Regions from separate parts of the Flintibacter porci genome, predicted to be linked through region 2. Evidence: predicted binding sites of a transcription regulator. Region 2 holds the regulator's gene; the other holds the start of a gene.

Region 1 (8,772 bases), on a different contig from region 2:
ACGGAGATAAGGCACCAGATCCACAGACCGCTCCTGCCCATCCAGCCAAGCGGTAAGGGTCAGCTCTGTCACATCCAGAACCGTCTGTGCGGACAGCGGCAGGAAATATATCATAGACGGCGTCCACTCCGTCCCCTCCATATAGTGAAGACTAATTCCACCCAGGTCTGAGGTGTCGGCCCGCCCGGAGATTTGTATATTCCACTCCCCTTCTCCCTCCGGCAATGTAAAGGAGAGGACTCCATCTTGATAGGAAATACTCTCCTCCAACGCGTCCAGCTGTGCATCTGGTGCAGGGGGTTGGGTCTGCTCACAGGCCACCAGACCGCCTGCCAGCACAGCACAGGCCAGCGCCAGACACACCAGAGCCCGGCCCCGCTTTTTTGCCACAAACAGGTTGGTGAGCCGGGCCTTCAGCTCCTCCTTGCTGCTGCCAAAGCGGCTGGAGAGAACGGGCCCCGCCCCTTCCGTGGCGCACTCCAGCAGCAGCCGGCCATACCGATGGCGGAAGGCAGAATTTTCTTTGCCCGCCACGTCCTCGTCACAGCACAGCTCCAGATTCCGGCCTGCCACACGGCTCATCCACCACACCAGGGGGTTAAACCAGTGCAGCCAGCAGGCTGCCATCATCAGGCCCTTGTACTCCAGGTCCCGGCGGCGCAGGTGGTTAAGCTCATGGAGGACCACCAGGGGGTCGCACTCCTCCTGAGGTATCAGCAGCACCGGACGCAGCACGCCAAGCACCATGGCGGTGCGTACCCGGTCACTGCGCCGCACCTGAAAGGTTCGCTTGAGCCCCAGCCGCAGAGCCAAATATTGAATCTGCTCCCGAGTCTCGGGGGATACCGGACGCGCCCAGCGCAGCAGAGCCCGTCGGGTGACCAGGTAGCTGCTGATTTGGATGAGGGCGATGGCAAACACACCGGTCAGCCATAACGTTCCCAACACCACCGCCACCGGCACCTCGGTCTGGGCGGTCAGGTCAGGCTCTTGCTCCGTTTGGGGAAGGGATGGCGCCACATTGGGCTCCACCGGAGAGAGCTGATCGTCCGGCAGCTCTCCCGAGGGGCGATTCGTGGGGATGGTCACCTCATACTGGGGCACCTGCACCGTCACCGCAGGCTTGGGCAGAGTGATCTCCACCGGCACCACCAGCCGAACGGCCAGCAGCAGCCACAGGATGTATAAGCTCTTGGCCTTTACCCGGCTTTGCAGCCACCGGGAGGCCAGCAGCAGAGGCAGCAGCACCGCCGACACGGTGGCCGACAGCCAGACCACGCGCAAAAACAGGGTCTCCATTTACATGCCCCCCTTTTCCTCCAGCTCATCCAGATAGGCCCGCAGTTCCTCCACCTCGCTTTGGTCTAAGGCTCCGCCGTCGTGGAGGGCGGCGGCAAAGCGCTTGAGGGACCCCTCGTACAGCTTACCCAGGATGGTGCGTCCCTCCTGACGGCGATAGGCCTCCCGCTCCACCAGCGGGGTGTAGCGGTTCGTTTTCCCCTCCTTTCGGCAGGCCAGATAGCCCTTCTCCTCCAGGCGCTTAAGGTAGCTGTGCAGGGCGCTGGCGGTAAGGGGCCGTTCCAGCCGCTCCAAAATAGCGGGTGCGGTGGCCTCCTTCAGCTCCCACACCACCAGCATAATGTCCAGCTCCGACTCGGGCAGACGGGGATAGTCCTTCATGGAGTACTCCTCCTTTCTATTTCTGCATTTGCAGATCTTTCAATAATATTCTACATTTGCAGAAATTGATTGTCAAGAAGTTTTCCCCAATTTATTGCCAAATGTGCAAAAAGAGCCGGGCCATGCTCCACCCCAGGACCACACAGCCTGGGAAGGTGAGCCCCCAGGCCAGGGCAATGGTACCCGCCACCCTCCAGTCCGCCTTCTTTCCCCCGGCACAGCCCACTCCCAGCAGCGCGGCGGTGCGGGTATGGGTGGTGGAGACAGGCAGGCCCATCACCGTGGCCACCAACAGGCAGCCCACCCCTGCCAGGTCGCAGGCTACCCCATCCCGGGGGTTGAGGGTCACCATCTCCCGGCCCACCGTGTCGATGATCCGCCGTCCCCCCATTCCGGTGCCCAGCGCCATTCCCACCGCGCAGAACACCAGCAGCCACAATGGCACTACAAAGGTCTGCTCGTCCTGCCGTCCCTGGACCAGAGCCGTCCCCAGCAGAAACACCCCCAGAAACTTCTGGCCGTCCTGGGCTCCGTGGAAAAAGGCAGTGGCCGCCGCTCCGGGGAGCTGAAGGCAGCGAAAGAGGCGGTCCGATCCCCTCCATGTTCCGGCCCGCCGTCCCATCTGCCGCCCACACCAGAACCCGGCGGCGGTGGACAGCAGCAGGCCCAGCAGCACCTTCCCCCAGCTCTCCCAGCGCACACAGCTCCAGCTCCCCTCCAGGGCCACCGCCGCCCCGGTGATCCCCGCCACTAAGGCGTGGCTCTCGCTGGTAGGGATACCCCACCGCCAACACACCACTGCCCAAATCACTACCCCTGCCATCCCAGCACTCAGGGCAATGGAGGCCGCCCGTGGGCCGCCGGAAAAGGCGGCGATGGAGTAGACCGTCTCGGCCACCGAGGCGTTTACCGCCGTCACGCAGCACACTCCGGCAAAATTGCACACCGCCGCCAGAATCACCGCCCTGCGAAAGGGCAGCGCTCCCGTGACCACCGCTCCGGCAATGGCGTTGGGAGCATCGGTCCAGCCGTTGACCAGCAGCACCCCCAGGGTAAGCAGCGTAAACAGGGCCAGGGCTGGGGTTTCTCCCAGCTGCTGCAAAAAGGCAAAAAAAGAGTGGGACATGAACTCACCTCCATGTCCCACGGTATGTCCCTATTTCGGATGATATGCGCCCCCCGGTGGCGGGGCGTGCCGCTCCCGGTCCATCCCTTTGGGGGTGGACGCCCGGCCAATGGCCCCCTTGCCGTACTTGTCCCGGATGGCGTCCATAGCCCGGTCCAGCTGCTCCAGACGCTGGCGCTTTTCCTCCTCCGCCCCGGCAAACAGATCCTGCTGGGCCACGGCCTCGTCCTCGGCCACCAGATAGATGGCGGTGACGGTGAGCGCCCGCACCGGCAGGCTCATATTCCACAACTGGTCGGCCAGGTCCATGGCCTCCCGGGCCAGCTCCCGGCTGAGATTGGTGGGCCGGTCCAGCCGCTTCTGGCGACTCACATCCCGAAAATCCGGGTCCCGAACGGTGAGAGCCACCCCGCCGCATTTCATACCATGGCGGCGCAGGCGGGCGGCCACCTGGTCGGAGAGCATGGCAATGCCGGAGGCGATCTCCTCCCGTCCCTGGAGATTTTTAGGGAAGGTCAGCCCGTTGCCCACCGACTTTGGGGGCGCGTGCTCCCCCGCCGGAGCCACCGGAGCCCGGTCCAGGCCGTTGGCATAGTCGTGAAGCTGGGCTCCCGGCCGCCCCAACAGCTGATAGAGGGCCTCCCGCTCAAACCGGGCCAGCTCCCCGATGGTGCGCACCCCAAACTTCTCCAGCGTGCGCCCCGCCGCCCGGCCCACAAACAGTAGGTCGGTCACCGGCAGAGGCCAGACGATGTCCCGAAAGTTCTCCGGGGTAATGCAGGTGGTGGCGTCAGGCTTTTTGTAGTCGCTGCCCAGCTTGGCAAACACCTTGTTGAAGGACACCCCCACCGAGATGGTCAGTCCCAGCTCTCCCCGCATCCGCTCCCGCAGGCGGTCGGCCAGGGCTGCCGGGTCCCCGCCGAAGAGGTGAAGGGTGCCGGTGACATCCAGCCAGCTCTCGTCGATGCCGAAGGGCTCCACCAGATCGGTGTACTCCTGGTAGAGCTCATTGACCCGCCGGGAGTATTCCCGGTACCGGTCGTGGTGGGCGGGCAGCAGCACCAGGTCCGGGCACTTTTTCCGTGCCTGCCAGATGGTCTCGGCAGTCTTTACCCCGAACCGCTTGGCTGGCTCATTTTTGGCCAGGATGATGCCGTGGCGGCTCTCCGGGTCGCCGCACACCGCCACGGGCAGGTGGCGCAGCTCCGGGTGGCTCAGCAGCTCCACCGAGGCATAAAAGCTATTCAGATCACAGTGGAAAATCACCCGCTCCACGGCCCCACCCCCTTTTCTTTATCATAGCGCGTCCGCCCATTTATGTCAAACAAACGTTCTGTTTTCTCCATTGACATCCGCTTCTCTCCCCGATACAATGGGGGTGGAGATAAAAACACAGGGCGGTTGGTAGTCCGTCCGCGGGCCGCGCTCCCGTCAGTAGCCTTCCCTCCCGGGTCGTCCCTTCTCCATATTCACATTTTTATGGGAGGAAACTGAATATGGAACGGAACATCAGCCAGTTCACTGTGTTGTTCCAGCCCCCCTTCTGGGTGGGCATTGCCGAACGCTGGAGTCAGGACGGCTACCAGGCCGCCCGGGTGGTTTTTGGGGCGGAGCCCACCGACGCCCAGTTGTACCAGTGGCTCCAGAGAGAGTGGCCCCGGCTGCCCTTTGGCCCTGTCTTACCAGAGACAGCCCCCCGGCCGGCCTTGGCTAATCCAAAGCGGATGCAGCGGGAAGCCGCCAAAGCCACCCAGCCAAAGGGACTGGGTACCAAAGCCCAGGAGTCCCTCGCCCGTCAGCGGGAGGCCGTTGGTTTGGAGCGACAGGCCCGCCGGGCCGCCCAAAAACGGCAGACACAGGAGGAACGCTTCCGGCTCCGTCAGGAAAAAAAGCGCGAAAAGCGGCGCGGGCATTAAGCCCGCGCCGCTTTATTTTATAAAATCAGATTACACCGGCCAGCACCAGAGCAAACACCACAAAGGTGGCCAGCAGAGCCAGAGAGAACAGCGCGAAACCAGCACTGATCTTCTTGGCCTGGGTGCTCTGAGAGGGAGGCACCACGCCGGCGCCCCGCAGGGCAGCCACCACAGGGGGATAAATGAGCAGGGTAGCCGCCATATTCATGCCGCCCTTGGCCAGGTTAAAGGGCAGGAACAGGGTGGGCAGCATGGCCGCCACATCCGCCCGGGAGAAACCGGTCATGTACAGGGGGGTGATGAGGTAATTCCACAGTAGCATCACCGCGGTCAGGGCGACTACACCACAGGCCAGGCCCAGCACAGCGCCCTTCTTGGTGTGCATCTTTTTGTAAATGAAGGATGCGGTGCAGCAGAAGGCACAGGTAGCCAGGGCGTTCATGATAAAGCCAATGGGACCGGTGGTGCTGATGGTGATCATCTCGATAAACGCCACCAGAATGGAGATGATGGCGGCAGCCATGGGGCCAAAGGTGAAGCCGCCGATGCAGATGATCACATCTTTGAAGTCAAAATCCAGGAACATGACGCTGGGCATCAGCTTGGAGGCCAGCATCACAATGTAGGCGATTCCGGTAAGCATGGCCATGCTCACCATCACTTTGGTATTCATTCTGGAGCGGGCGGAGGTGCTGGTCATGGAAGGTGCGGACATAAAAAAACACTCCTTTTTGTTTGATACATCTGAAAGAGCATGTCTTCCAGGTGTAAAACAATCAAGGAGGTGCGCTTTATGCATGCCGGAACGGCACACACTATTGTTTTGACACACATCTTCTTCCATCCGGACTATACCGTTGGTCCCGGAGTTTCACCGGGTCAGCGGACCTGCTTGCAGGTCCGGTCGCGGACTATACCGCCAGTGGGGAATTTCACCCCGCCCTGAAGACATATCATTCAGTTGTCCATGTCTTATTATACACGGCGCAAAGAAAATTGCAACCCCCCGTTTTTCGGCAAATTAGAACAAGTATTCGACTCTCCGTTGACTTTCCCTTTCTGCTATATTACAATGATTCCAAATCCCTGTCGGAGAGGAGGACCTGCCATGGACAAGAGCACCACCTGCTGCTTTACCGGCCACCGCCCGGACAAGCTGCCCTGGGGCACCCACGAGGACGACCCGCGCTGCATGGCACTGAAGCAGCGGCTGGACGCTGCCCTGATGCAGGTCTATGACGGAGGCGTCCGCCATTTTATCTGCGGCATGGCCCGGGGAGCTGATCTCTACTTTGCCGAGGCGGTACTCGCTCTGCGGGAGCGTCGGCCCGGAGTCACCCTGGAGTGTGCCCGCCCCTGCGAGAGTCAGGCCCACAGCTGGCCCAAGAAAGAGCAGGAGCGCTATCAGTCCATTCTGGACCGGTGCGACTATGAGACTCTGGTACAGCACCGCTACGACCGCTTCTGCATGATGCGCCGCAACCGCTACATGGTGGACCACGCCGCCCACATTCTCACCGTCTACAACGGCGTGCCCCAGGGGGGCACGGCCCAAACTTTGTTATATGCTATTCGGAAGGGCCTGCTGGTCCATCCGGTACCACTGGAGGAAGAAACATGAACACGCTCATGCACATCTGCTGCGCCCCCTGCGCCAACCGCCCCATCGCCCAGCTGCGGGAGGAGGGACACTCTGTCACCGGCTTCTGGTTTAACCCTAACATCCACCCCTATACCGAGTACCAGGCCCGGAAGGCCACTCTGGAGGGCTACGCCAAGGAAATCGGCATGAAGCTGATCATCGGTGGCCGGTATGACCTGCGCTCCTTTATTACCAACGTAGCCGACAACATCGACGGCCGCTGCGCCTACTGCTACCGGGTACGGATGGAAGAGACCGCAAAATATGCCGCCGAGCACGGCTTTGACTCCTTCACCACCTCCCTTCTCATCTCCCCCTACCAGAAGCATGACGCCATCGCCGCCATTGCCCGGGAGATGGGACAGCAATATGGAGTAGAATTCCTCTACCGGGACTTCCGCCCTCTCTTCCGAGAGGGACAGGATTTTGCCCGGGAGCACGGCTTCTACATGCAGAAGTACTGCGGATGCATCTTCAGCGAGGAGGAGCGCTACATGGCCGCCAAGTGGAAGAAGGAGGCCAAGCGCCGGGAGCAGGAAAACGCCGGCCTGACTTAATGCTGCTTTTTCTTTTAAATATTTTAAATATAAAAAAGCCAGTCCCGATTGGGACTGGCTTTTTCGTTTGGCTGGGAAACTTTCTGAACTTAGCCGAAGATGGGCAGGACGTTCAGGAAGCCGGTGATGATCAGGCCGTTGAAGAAGTCGATGAACAGGGAGCCGACCAGAGGCACGATGAAGTAGGCCTGAGGAGCGGGACCATAGCGCTTGGTAACAGCCTGCATGTTGGCCATGGCGTTGGGAGTAGCGCCCATACCGAAGCCACAGAAGGCGGCGGTCATGACGGCAGCCTCGTAGTCGTGGCCCATGATGTTGTACACCACAAAGCGGGCGAAGAAGAACATCAGGACGGTCTGAGCGACCAGCATCACGATCATGGGGCCGGCCACCTCAGCCAGCTGCCACAGAGCCACGGACATCAGAGCGATGGCCAGGAAGATGGACAGAGACACATTGCCCCACAGGTCCAGAGCGCGGGAAGGCAGCACAATGTGCTTGGCGTCGCAGAAGTTACGGATGACAGCAGCGATCAGCATGGCGCCGATATAGGTGGGGAAGGTAAACTTGAAGTGGAAGTTGCCGATGTCGATCTGGATGTTGTTGAGGGCGGCAGTGAGCAGGGTGCCCAGGCCGGCAGCAACGATCAGCAGGATAGCGGCATTGGTGAAAGCGTCCACGTCCACGCGCTCAGCCTTCTCGCGGTCAGCAGCGCTCATGTCGTCCAGCTCCACGCCGGTTCCGCTCTCGGTGGACTTCAGGTTGTACTTGTTGATGATGCTGCGGGCAGTGGGGCCACCCATCAGGGAGCCGGCCACCAGGCCATAGGTAGCAGCAGCAATGGCGATAACGTTGGCTCGGGCGATACCCAGGTCATTCTCCATCATGGGACCATAGGAGCCGGCGGTGCCGTGGCCGCCAACCATGGGGATGGAGCCGGTGCACAGACCCAGACGCAGATCCCAGTCGAAGACACCGGCCAGGATGGAGCTAACCACGTTCTGCAGGCACACCATGATGATGGCAACGATCAGGAAGGTGATAACCTTCTTGCCACCCTTCTTCAGCAGGCGGAAGCAAGCGGTGTAACCGACGCTGGTGAAGAACAGGGTCATGAAGAAGTCCTTGACGTTGGAGTCGAAGGTAAACTCCACTACGCCGGCCATACGCAGGGCCAGGTGGGTCAGAGCGAAGATCAGGCCGCCCACCACGGGGGCAGGGATACAACACTTTCTCAGGAATTCAACGCGGTTGGTCAGGAATCGTCCCAGGACAAACAGCATCATGGCGATGGCTGCAGTCTGGTACATATTCAGAGCAATCTGGGGCATGTTTTCCTCTCTCCTTTTCTATGTACTAATTGGTTTCCCAGTTCCTACATGAGGGGATTTTACACAGCTTCCTTCAAATTGCTTCAAAATCCTACGGCGCGAAAATTTTTTCCCCAAATTTCACAATTTTTCGTTTTTCATTTTGGGGCATCTGACCACTTATTTACGATATTTTCCTGTTTCTTCCTCCTGATTTGTATTATCCTACCCTTTGACTTCCAAGATGGAAGATTATCGCAGAAATAGGTCAAGATATGCAAACTTATAGGTCAATGGGTCAATCTTCCTCCGCCAGCACCAACATACCATCCAAAAAGCATTTCAGGTTAGCCTTGCCCTTGCTGCCCTTGCCCTGGATAAAGGACATCTCCGCGCGCACCTCCTGGAAGGGGAACAGCCGGGAGGCATACTGGGTAAAGACCTCGTTTCCATAGTCGTCCAGTCCCAGGCTGGCCAGATGGTTGAGCCCACGCTCTACCGCCCGACGTGCCCGCTGCTCCATAGACTTGGGACTGTCGCT
Region 2 (8,772 bases):
CTGCTGGTGGTCGCCCTTCTCCTGAATCTCGCCGTGCTCGATGACTACGATGCAGTTGGAGTTGCGCACGGTGGACAGGCGGTGGGCGATAACAAAGACGGTGCGGCCCTCCATCAGGGCGTCCATGCCCTGCTCGATATGCCGCTCGGTGCGGGTATCGATGGAGGAGGTGGCCTCGTCCAGGATCATCACCGGGGGATCGGCCACGGCGGCCCGGGCAATGGCAAGCAGTTGCCGCTGGCCCTGGCTCAGGTTGGCGCCGTCGCCAGTGACCATGGTGTTGTAGCCGTCGGGCAGACGGCGGATGAAGGAGTGGGCGTTTGCGCTCTTGGCGGCGGCGATGCACTCCTCGTCGGTGGCGTCCAGGCGGCCATAGCGGATATTATCCATGATAGTACCCGTAAACAGGTGGGTATCCTGGAGCACCGCACCCAGAGAGCGGCGCAGGTCGTCCTTGCGGATGGACTTGACGTCGATGCCGTCGTAGGTGATGAGACCGCCCTCGATCTCGTAGAAGCGGTTGATGAGGTTGGTGATGGTGGTCTTGCCCGCGCCGGTGGAGCCTACAAAGGCGATCTTCTGGCCGGGGTTGGCGTACACCGACACGTCCTTCAAAATCCGCTTGCCGGGGACATAGGAGAAGTCCACGTGGTTGAAGCGGACCGCGCCCTTGAGCTCGGTGAGATAGAAGTCCTCCCCGGGTACATTGCGCACGGTGCCGCGGATGATGTGCAGGGTGTTTTTGCCCTCTCGGTCGGGATACTTCCAGGCCCAGCCGTGATTGGCCAGGGCCGCAGGGTCGGTGATGGGGGTCAGCGTGCCGTCAGGCTCCACCCGCACCCAGATCCCATCGGTGGAATCCTGGTGGGGAGCCAGCAGCCGCAGGCCCTTCTGCTCCCGCACCGCCTGACCCAGTTCAATGGGGGTGTCCCCCGGGCCGATGAGCACAGGCACCAGAGACATTCCTGCATTGCGGGGGGTCTTCCAGGCCCAGGTGTGGGGCCGGCCGGAGCCGGTGTACTCCCGCAGGGTGCCGTTGGCGTCCTTCTCGGCACCCACCAGGGTGACAGAGCCCTGATCCACCTCGGGCTGGGTATCCATGACCTCAAAGATCCGCTCGGCGCCCGCCAGGGCGGACAGGAGGGTGGTCATCTGCTGGGAGATCTGGTTGAGGGGTTGGCCCACCTGCTTGGAGTAGTTGAGGTAGACCACCAGGCCGCCCAGGTCAAATCCCTGGAGGACGGACAGCAGTCCGCCGAAGGCAGCGGTGAGGGCGTAGCTGATATTCATGAGGTTGCCCGAGACAGGCATGATCATGGTGGAGTAGTAGTTGGCCTTCTGGGCCGCGTCCCGGTAGGTCTCGTTGAGCTTTTTAAACTCCTCCTTGGCCTTCTCCTCGCGGGTAAAGGCCTTGACCACCTTCAGGCCCTCGATCATCTCCTGGATGTTGCCGTTCACATCGCCCAGAGCCGCCTGCTGCTGCTGATAGAACTTGCGGCTGCGGCCGCCCAGCTTCTTAAAGAGCTGGATGGTCAGCACCAGCAGCAAAGCGGTAACGATAAACAGCTTCCAGTTGATGAAAAGCATCAGGCACACCAGGCCCACAAACATCAGGCAGCTGGAGCACAGGGAGACGACACTCTGCTCCAGGGCCAGCTGTACGTTATCCGCGTCGTTGGTGAAACGGCTCATGAGCTCGCCGTGGGGGTGCTGGTCAAAGTAGCTCAGGGGCAGATCCTGGAGCTTATCAAACAGGTCCTTACGCAGGCGGTTGACGCCCCGCTGGGCCAGACGAACCATGACTGCGGCCTGGCCATAGGTGGCCAAGCCGCCAAGCAGGTAAATCCCCACCAGCACCGCGATGGACTGGGCCAGTCCGGCAAAGTCGGTACAGCCCGACCAGATAAAATCGTTGATGATGCCCCGCATCATATAGGAGCCGCCCAGGTTGGTGCATACCGACACCAACAGGCAGCCCACCACCGCCAGCAGGGGCAGCTTGCTGCGGGTGAGGTAACCCAGCAGACGGCCAATGGTTTTGCCCATGTTCTTGGGCTTCTGATATCCCCCTTTGGGGGCATGATTGGGTCCCGGCATTATTCACCCACCCCTTCCTGCTGAGATTGATAGATTTCCTGATAAATGGGGCTGCTCTTGAGCAGCTCGTCATGGGTGCCGTGGGCGGCGATGTGGTCATCCTCCAGGATGAGGATCTCGTCGGCGTACTGCACCGAGGAGATCCGCTGGGCAATGATGATGACGGTGGTGTCCTTCAGGTTCTTGGCGAAGGACTCCCGGATGGCCGCCTCGGTGGCGGAGTCCACGGCGGAGGTAGAGTCGTCCAGGATGAGCACCACGGGCTTGCGGAGCATGGCCCGGGCGATGCACAGCCGCTGCTTCTGGCCGCCGGAGACGTTGGTGCCGCCCTGGGTGAGCATGGTGTCAAAGCCGTCGGGCAGCGCCATGATGAAGTCGTAGGCCTGGGCGTCCTTGGCCGCCTGGATGATCTCCTCCTCGGTGGCGTCCTCCTTGCCCCACTTCAGGTTCTCCCGAATGGTGCCGGTGAACAGCACGTTGGTCTGGAGCACCATGCCGATGCGGCTGCGCAGCTCCTCCAGGGGGTAGTCCCGCACGTCCACACCGTCCAGCAGCACCGCGCCGCCTGTGACGTCGTAGAAGCGGGGAATGAGGTTCACGAGAGAGGACTTTCCGGTGCCGGTGCCGCCCACGATGGCCACAAACTGGCCGGGCTTTACGTCAAAGCTGATGTGGGAGAGCACATCGTCGCCGGTGCCGGTGGCCACATACTTGAAGGACACATCCCGGAACTCCACCTCGCCCTTGGGGGCGGGCAGGACCTGCTTTTCGGCCTCGGGCTTATCCTCCACGGAGGGCTCAGTGCTCAAAACCTCGTTAATACGGTGGGCACAGGCCTGGGCACGGGAGAGCTGCAGCAGGGACATGGCCACCATCATCACGCTCATGAGGATCTGGACGATGTAGTTGATGAAGGCCTGCAGCTGGCCCAGATCAAAGGTGGCGTTCATAACCATCCGGCCGCCGAAGTACAGCACCGCTACGGTGGCGCCGTTCATGGCCAGCATCATGATGGGCAGGATAGCGATGATGCGCAGGCCAACGGCCAGGGCGGCGTCCATCAGCTCATCGTTGGACTTTTTGAATTTTTTCCGCTCGTAGTCGGCCCGCACGAAGATCTTGACCACCCGGATGGCCACCAGGTTCTCCTGGAGGGTGTTGTTCAGGTTGTCGATCTTCTTCTGCATGGTCTCAAACAGGCGGGTACAGATAAACATCAGTCCACCCACCGCAATAAGCATCAGAGGGATGACCACCACCAGTACCAGCGCCAGCTTGGCGTTGAGGGTAAAGCTGATACACAAAGCGGCCACCAGCATCACCGGGGCACGCACCAGCATCCGAAGGCCCATGGCCAGCATCATGGTCATGGCGTTGACGTCGTTGGTCATACGGGTGATGAGGGAGGCGGAGGAGAAGCGGTCGATGTCGGCAAAGGAGAACTCCTGCACCTTGTCAAAGAGGCACTGGCGCAGGTTTGCACCGAACCCCTGGCTGGCAAAGGCGGCATATTTGGAGGCAAATACACCGCAGAACATGGCTACACCCGCCAGAGCCAGCATCACCAGGCCCATTTTAAAGATGTAGCCCACATCGCCGGTGGGGATGGCGGTGTCCACGATCTCCGACATCACCAGGGGGAGCAGCAGCTCGCAGATGACCTCCAGAACGATCAGGATGGGGGCCTTGACGGCCTGCCGCTTGTAGCCCTGGAGGTGGGTCAAAAACAGTTGAAGCAAGTCCGATCTTCCTTTCTTTCCCTACAAGGGGTCATGGTTGGTCCAGACGCAGGTTCTCCAGTGCACGGAGATAAAAGCCGTGCAGCTGGGTCTGCTCCTGGGTGGTAAAGCCGGCGTACATCCGCCGGTTCACCCGCTGCAGGCAGGCAAAGCAGTCATCCACCGCTTTCTGGCCCTTGTCAGTCAGCTTCACCCGGTTGCGCCGGGCGTCGCCGGGCTCAGGTTCCCGGTGGATATATCCCTTTTTCTCCAGGGATTTCAGCGAGGTGGCTACCGACGCGGGAGAAATATCCAGCAGAGTGGACAGCTCCCGCTGGGCCTGGACCTGTCCGTCCGGGCAGCGGTCTCCCGCACTGCGCAAAATGCACAACAGCAGCGGGTGACCTACCTCCTGCAAGCCGGCAGCATTCAGCTCCGCCTGCACCGCATTGCGGTGGGCCTGGTGCAGTTTATGCTCCAGCACCCCCAGATCAATGCCAAGGTTTGCCACGCAGTTTCCTCCCTTCCTTCGACGTTTTTCGTTAACAGCTTAATCATTAACATGTTGAACATTTTAGCACTGAGGACGAAAATGTCAAAGCGGGAGCAGGCAGATTCAAAATTTGTTCACAAATGCCGCAAATTGCATTTATTTGGAACATCCGTTTGACTTCCAAAGGGGGATATGGTACAATATTTGCAAAATAAAACCACGCCGCCCAGTGTGTCCGGGAAGGAGCTTGGCTATGAAAACGCTGACCCCGAAACAGCAAAAAATTTACGATTATATCTTGGATTTCACGGCAGAGCACGGCTATCCCCCCTCGGTGCGGGAGATCGGCGCCGCTGTGGGCCTCAAGTCCCCCTCCACGGTCCACTTCCACCTCAAGGGGCTGGAGGAGGCGGGGGTCATCGTCAAGGCCGAGGGCAAGACCCGGGCCATCTCCCTGCCCGGCGTGTCCCCCCGCCCGGTGGCGGAGGAGACCGATCCCCACGCCAACCAGATCCCCGTGGTGGGCAACGTGGCCGCCGGCTCCCCCATCCTGGCCGAGGAGTGCATCGAGGACTACCTCACCTTTGATACCGAGGGTCTGTCCGGTGAGCACTTTGCCCTGCGGGTGCGGGGCGAGTCCATGCTGGGGGCGGGCATTCTCCCCGGCGACCTGGTGGTGGTCCACCGGCAGAGCGAGGCCCAGTCGGGCCAGATCGTGGTGGCCCTCTTCGAGGACGAGGCTACGGTGAAAACCCTGCGCCGCCGGGACGGCAAGGTGTGGCTCATGCCGGCCAACGACGACTATCAGCCCATCGACGGCACCAAGGCCCAGATCCTGGGCCAGGTAGTAGCGGTGGTGCGGCGCTACTGAGATGAACAAGACCGAACTGTTGGACCGCTGCGCCCGCAGCGGCGAGGAGCGGGTACTTCTCTCCCGGGTACTGGACAAGCTGGAGCTGTCCCAAAACCGGGGCATCCCCGCCCATACTCCCTTTCTCTCCCCGGGAGAGCGGGCGTCCGTGACCGATTTACTTTCCGCCTGGGGGCACCCCCGGCACGTGTTTTTCGGCGGCTACCCCGATGCTGAGCGCACCGTGTGTCTCTTTCTCCCCGACTGGCAGGAGGAAGAGGACGCCATCGCCGACCCGGAGGGACCTCTGGCCGCTTTGGAGGCCACCTTTCCCAACGGGGCAGAGCTGTCCCACCGGGACATTCTGGGCTCCCTCATGGGCCTTGGCATCACCCGGGAGAAGTTGGGGGACATCTTGGTGGAGGGAAACCGCTGCCAGGTCCTGGCCCTGCGGGACGCCCTACCCATCCTTTTGAGCCAGTGGGAGTCCGCCGGGCGGTGGAAGGCCAAGCTGCGGGAGATTTCCCTCTCGGAGCTCACCCCCAAGCCGCCCCAGGTGAAGACCATCCGGGACACGGTGGCCGCCCTGCGGCTGGACGCGGTGCTGGCTTCCGGGTTTTCCACCTCCCGTTCCAAGGCTGCTCAGCTGGTGAGCGCCGGGCGGGTATCGGTAAACCACCGGGAGTGTATGAAAAGCGACCGCACCGTAGAGCAGGGGGACGTGCTCTCCTGCCGGGGACTGGGCAAGTGCGTGGTCAAAGAAGTGCTGGGCCAGTCCAAAAAGGGCCGGATCATGCTGATTTTAGAGCGATATATATAAAAAAATCCTGCTGTCTAAGACAGCAGGATTTTTTTATTCTTCTTCCTCCATGGGTACGATCTGCAGCAGGCTGCCGGTACGGGGCTGCAAGGTGAGCAGATGTCCCTCGGGGCCGATGTGGAACCGGGCGGAGCCCAGCAGCAGCTGCACGCCCTCGTGTTCCCGCAGGCGCAGGGTGGCCTCCTCGCTACCGGTGTTGAAGGCGGCCAGGATGGTCTCCTCTCCCTGGGTGCGGGTGAAGGCCAGCACCGGCCCCTTGCCCACCCGGTAGTGGATATCTCCCTGGCGCAGGGCAGGGCTCTGCTTGCGCATGTGGCCCAGGCGGGAGAACCAGCCCATCAGCTCCGAGTCCTCCCTTCCCCAGGGGAAGGTGCGGCGGTTGAAGGGGTCCTCAAAGCCCTCCATGCCCGCCTCGTCGCCGTAGTACACGGTGGGGGAGCCGGGGAAGGCAAACATCAGGGCCGCGCCCAGCTTCAGCAGCTCCTTGGCCCGGCGGCGCTGGTCAGGTCCCAGACGGTAGTTGGAGCGCCACTCCTTGCTCTGGTGCTCACAGCCCTCCTCTGCCCCCAGCAGGGTGAGGATGCGGGCCGTGTCGTGGGTGCCCAGAGAGTTCATGGCGGAGTAGTAGGCAAAGCGGGGGTAGTTTTCCCGCAGCGTCTCCATGGCGTTGACAAAGTCCGCCGCGTCGCCGCCCTTTAAATAGGACAGCACCGCGTTGCGGAAGGGGTAGTTCATCAGGCCGTCGCAGTGCCGGCCCATGATGTGCCGCCGGCGCACGCCGTAGGCCACCTTGGTGGAGCCGTCCTCCCACACCTCGCCGATGATCACCGCGTCGGGCTTCTCCGCCCGGGCGGCCTCGTGGATGCCCCGGACAAAGTCGTCGGGCAGCTCGTCGGCCACGTCCAGCCGCCAGCCGTCCGCGCCCGCCCGCAGCCACCGGCGCACCACGCTGTCTTTCCCGCCGAAGATAAACTCCCGGTAGGAGGGGTCGTGCTCGTTCACTGCGGGAAGGGAATAGATGCCCCACCAGCTCTCATACTGGTCCGGCCAGTGAATAAAATTAAACCAGGAGCGGTAGGGGGAATCCTCACTCTGGCAGGCTCCGGGGGTGGGATAGAAGCCGTCACCGTTAAAGTAGCGGCTGACATAGCCGGTGTGGTTGAACACGCCGTCCAGCATCACCCGCATGCCCCGCTGGTGGGCCATCTGGCACAGCTGGGTAAAGTCCTCCTCGGTACCCAGCATGGGGTCAATGCTGCTGTAATCGGCAGTACCGTAGCGGTGGTTCTCCGCCGCCTCGAAGATGGGGCAGAAGTACAGGGTCTCCACCCCCAGGCCCCGGAGATAGTCCAGCTTCTCCATGACGCCCTTCAGGTCGCCGCCGAAAAAGTCCCGGTTGCGGATCTCTCCGTTTTTGTCCGGGCGGAACTCCGGCTCCTCCTGCCAGGCGGTGTGGACCCACCGTCCTCCCACCATCCCCTGGGGATCGGGCACCCGGGTGCGGCGGAAGCGGTCGGGGAAGATCTGGTAGGTCGTCCCCTCGCCAAACCACTCGGGCACCACCTCTCCCCCGTCGTAGACGGTGAGCTGGTAGGGACCGAACATCTTCCGCCCCTTTCCGTCCAGCCGCTCCAGACCAAAGGAGTACCAGACCAGTCCCACATAGTCCCCGGTGTCCAGGGTACAGGTAAACAGATCCCGGGCTCCGTCTAGCCCCGACCAGGGCATATTCAAGGTGACGGTGGCGTCGTCCCGGAACTCAAAGCGGGCGGACATGGTCGCCCGTGAAAACCCTTCCGCGCGCAGGGGGCGCAGGGTGAGCTGCACCTTGGTGCCCGAGGGAACGGCGCCGTACGGGGTTTTGCAGCGGGGATCTCTGGAATTGTATACGGAACGGTCTGGCATATTTGGACCTCCAAACAAACTTGGGATAGGGAAAATGCTTAGTAGGAGTAGCTCCCTCCGCCGATAAACTCCCGCAGCAGGGAGTCTTTGGCCACCAGCTCGGGGTCGATGGGCTGGAAGTAGCGGAAGGCGTCAATGAGCTCCAGCAGCTCACTGCGGCGGTCGTTCTCCTCCGGCACGGCCCGCAGCAGAGGCAGCGCATAATTCTTCATCACCGACACCTCGTAGGGCAGAGAGGAGTCGAAGATGATGTCCGCCTTGTTTTTAAAGGGGGAGATATACAGCTTCTCGCCCCGGCGCACATTGGCCCACATGTCCAGGGTATCCTCCACATCGGTGCCCCGGAAGTTGTAATCACGCACCGCCCGGCGGGTCAGGCGCATCCAGGTACCCTTAAAGCGCAGCACAGATCCCTCGTTCACATTGGAGCGGGCGGAAATGTACAGCTTGGTGGCCTGGGGATGGCGTCCGGCGATCTGGTCGTTGAGGGCGTGGATGCCCTCGAAGATGGCGATCTCATTTTTGCCCAGCTTCAGGGGCGTGCCCCGGCTGTCGTTGCGCATCTGGCGGACGAACTCATACTTGGGGATCATGATCTCCTCCCCGTTGGACAGGGCGGTAAAGTGGCGGGAGAGCAGCTCCATGTCCAGGCACTGGGGGGATTCATAGTCGATGTCCCCCTCGGGGGTGCGGGGCGCGGTGCGGGGGTTGATGGTGGTAAAGTAGTTATCCATCGCCACGGCGTGGGTGTTGACTCCCCGCCGCTGCAGCTCCTCCGCGATCTTCATGGCGGTGGTGGTCTTGCCCGAGCCGGAAGGGCCGGAGAGCAGCACAATGGGGCTGCGCTCGATGTTGGACAGGATCTTATCCGCCGCCAGCGAGACCCGCT

The links. The regulator LexA, encoded in region 2, represses DNA repair genes until DNA is damaged. The targets are predictions, from matches to a motif close to CNAACANNTGTTNG.
Region 1: the regulator LexA is predicted to act here: its motif matches at 4,128-4,141, upstream of dinB (DNA polymerase IV).

Annotation. Positions count from the first base shown of each region.
Region 1 covers NZ_JBHEVB010000005.1:106,072-114,843, reverse strand. The annotation lists gene ACEVJL_RS06855 (M56 family metallopeptidase) at 1-1,299, opposite strand, end outside; gene ACEVJL_RS06850 (BlaI/MecI/CopY family transcriptional regulator) at 1,300-1,680, opposite strand; gene ACEVJL_RS06845 (inorganic phosphate transporter) at 1,772-2,806, opposite strand; gene dinB (DNA polymerase IV) at 2,837-4,081, opposite strand; gene ACEVJL_RS06835 (YjdF family protein) at 4,303-4,722, shown strand; gene ACEVJL_RS06830 (ECF transporter S component) at 4,748-5,437, opposite strand; FMN riboswitch at 5,551-5,676, opposite strand; gene ACEVJL_RS06825 (SLOG family protein) at 5,831-6,343, shown strand; gene ACEVJL_RS06820 (epoxyqueuosine reductase QueH) at 6,340-6,921, shown strand; gene gltS (sodium/glutamate symporter) at 7,011-8,252, opposite strand; gene ACEVJL_RS06810 (DNA-binding domain-containing protein) at 8,530-8,772, opposite strand, start outside.
Region 2 covers NZ_JBHEVB010000001.1:212,906-221,677, forward strand. The annotation lists gene ACEVJL_RS00995 (ABC transporter ATP-binding protein) at 1-2,097, opposite strand, end outside; gene ACEVJL_RS01000 (ABC transporter ATP-binding protein) at 2,097-3,836, opposite strand; gene ACEVJL_RS01005 (MarR family winged helix-turn-helix transcriptional regulator) at 3,868-4,326, opposite strand; gene lexA (transcriptional repressor LexA) at 4,562-5,179, shown strand; gene ACEVJL_RS01015 (YlmH family RNA-binding protein) at 5,181-5,978, shown strand; gene ACEVJL_RS01020 (glycoside hydrolase family 13 protein) at 6,012-7,883, opposite strand; gene ACEVJL_RS01025 (uridine kinase family protein) at 7,922-8,772, opposite strand, start outside.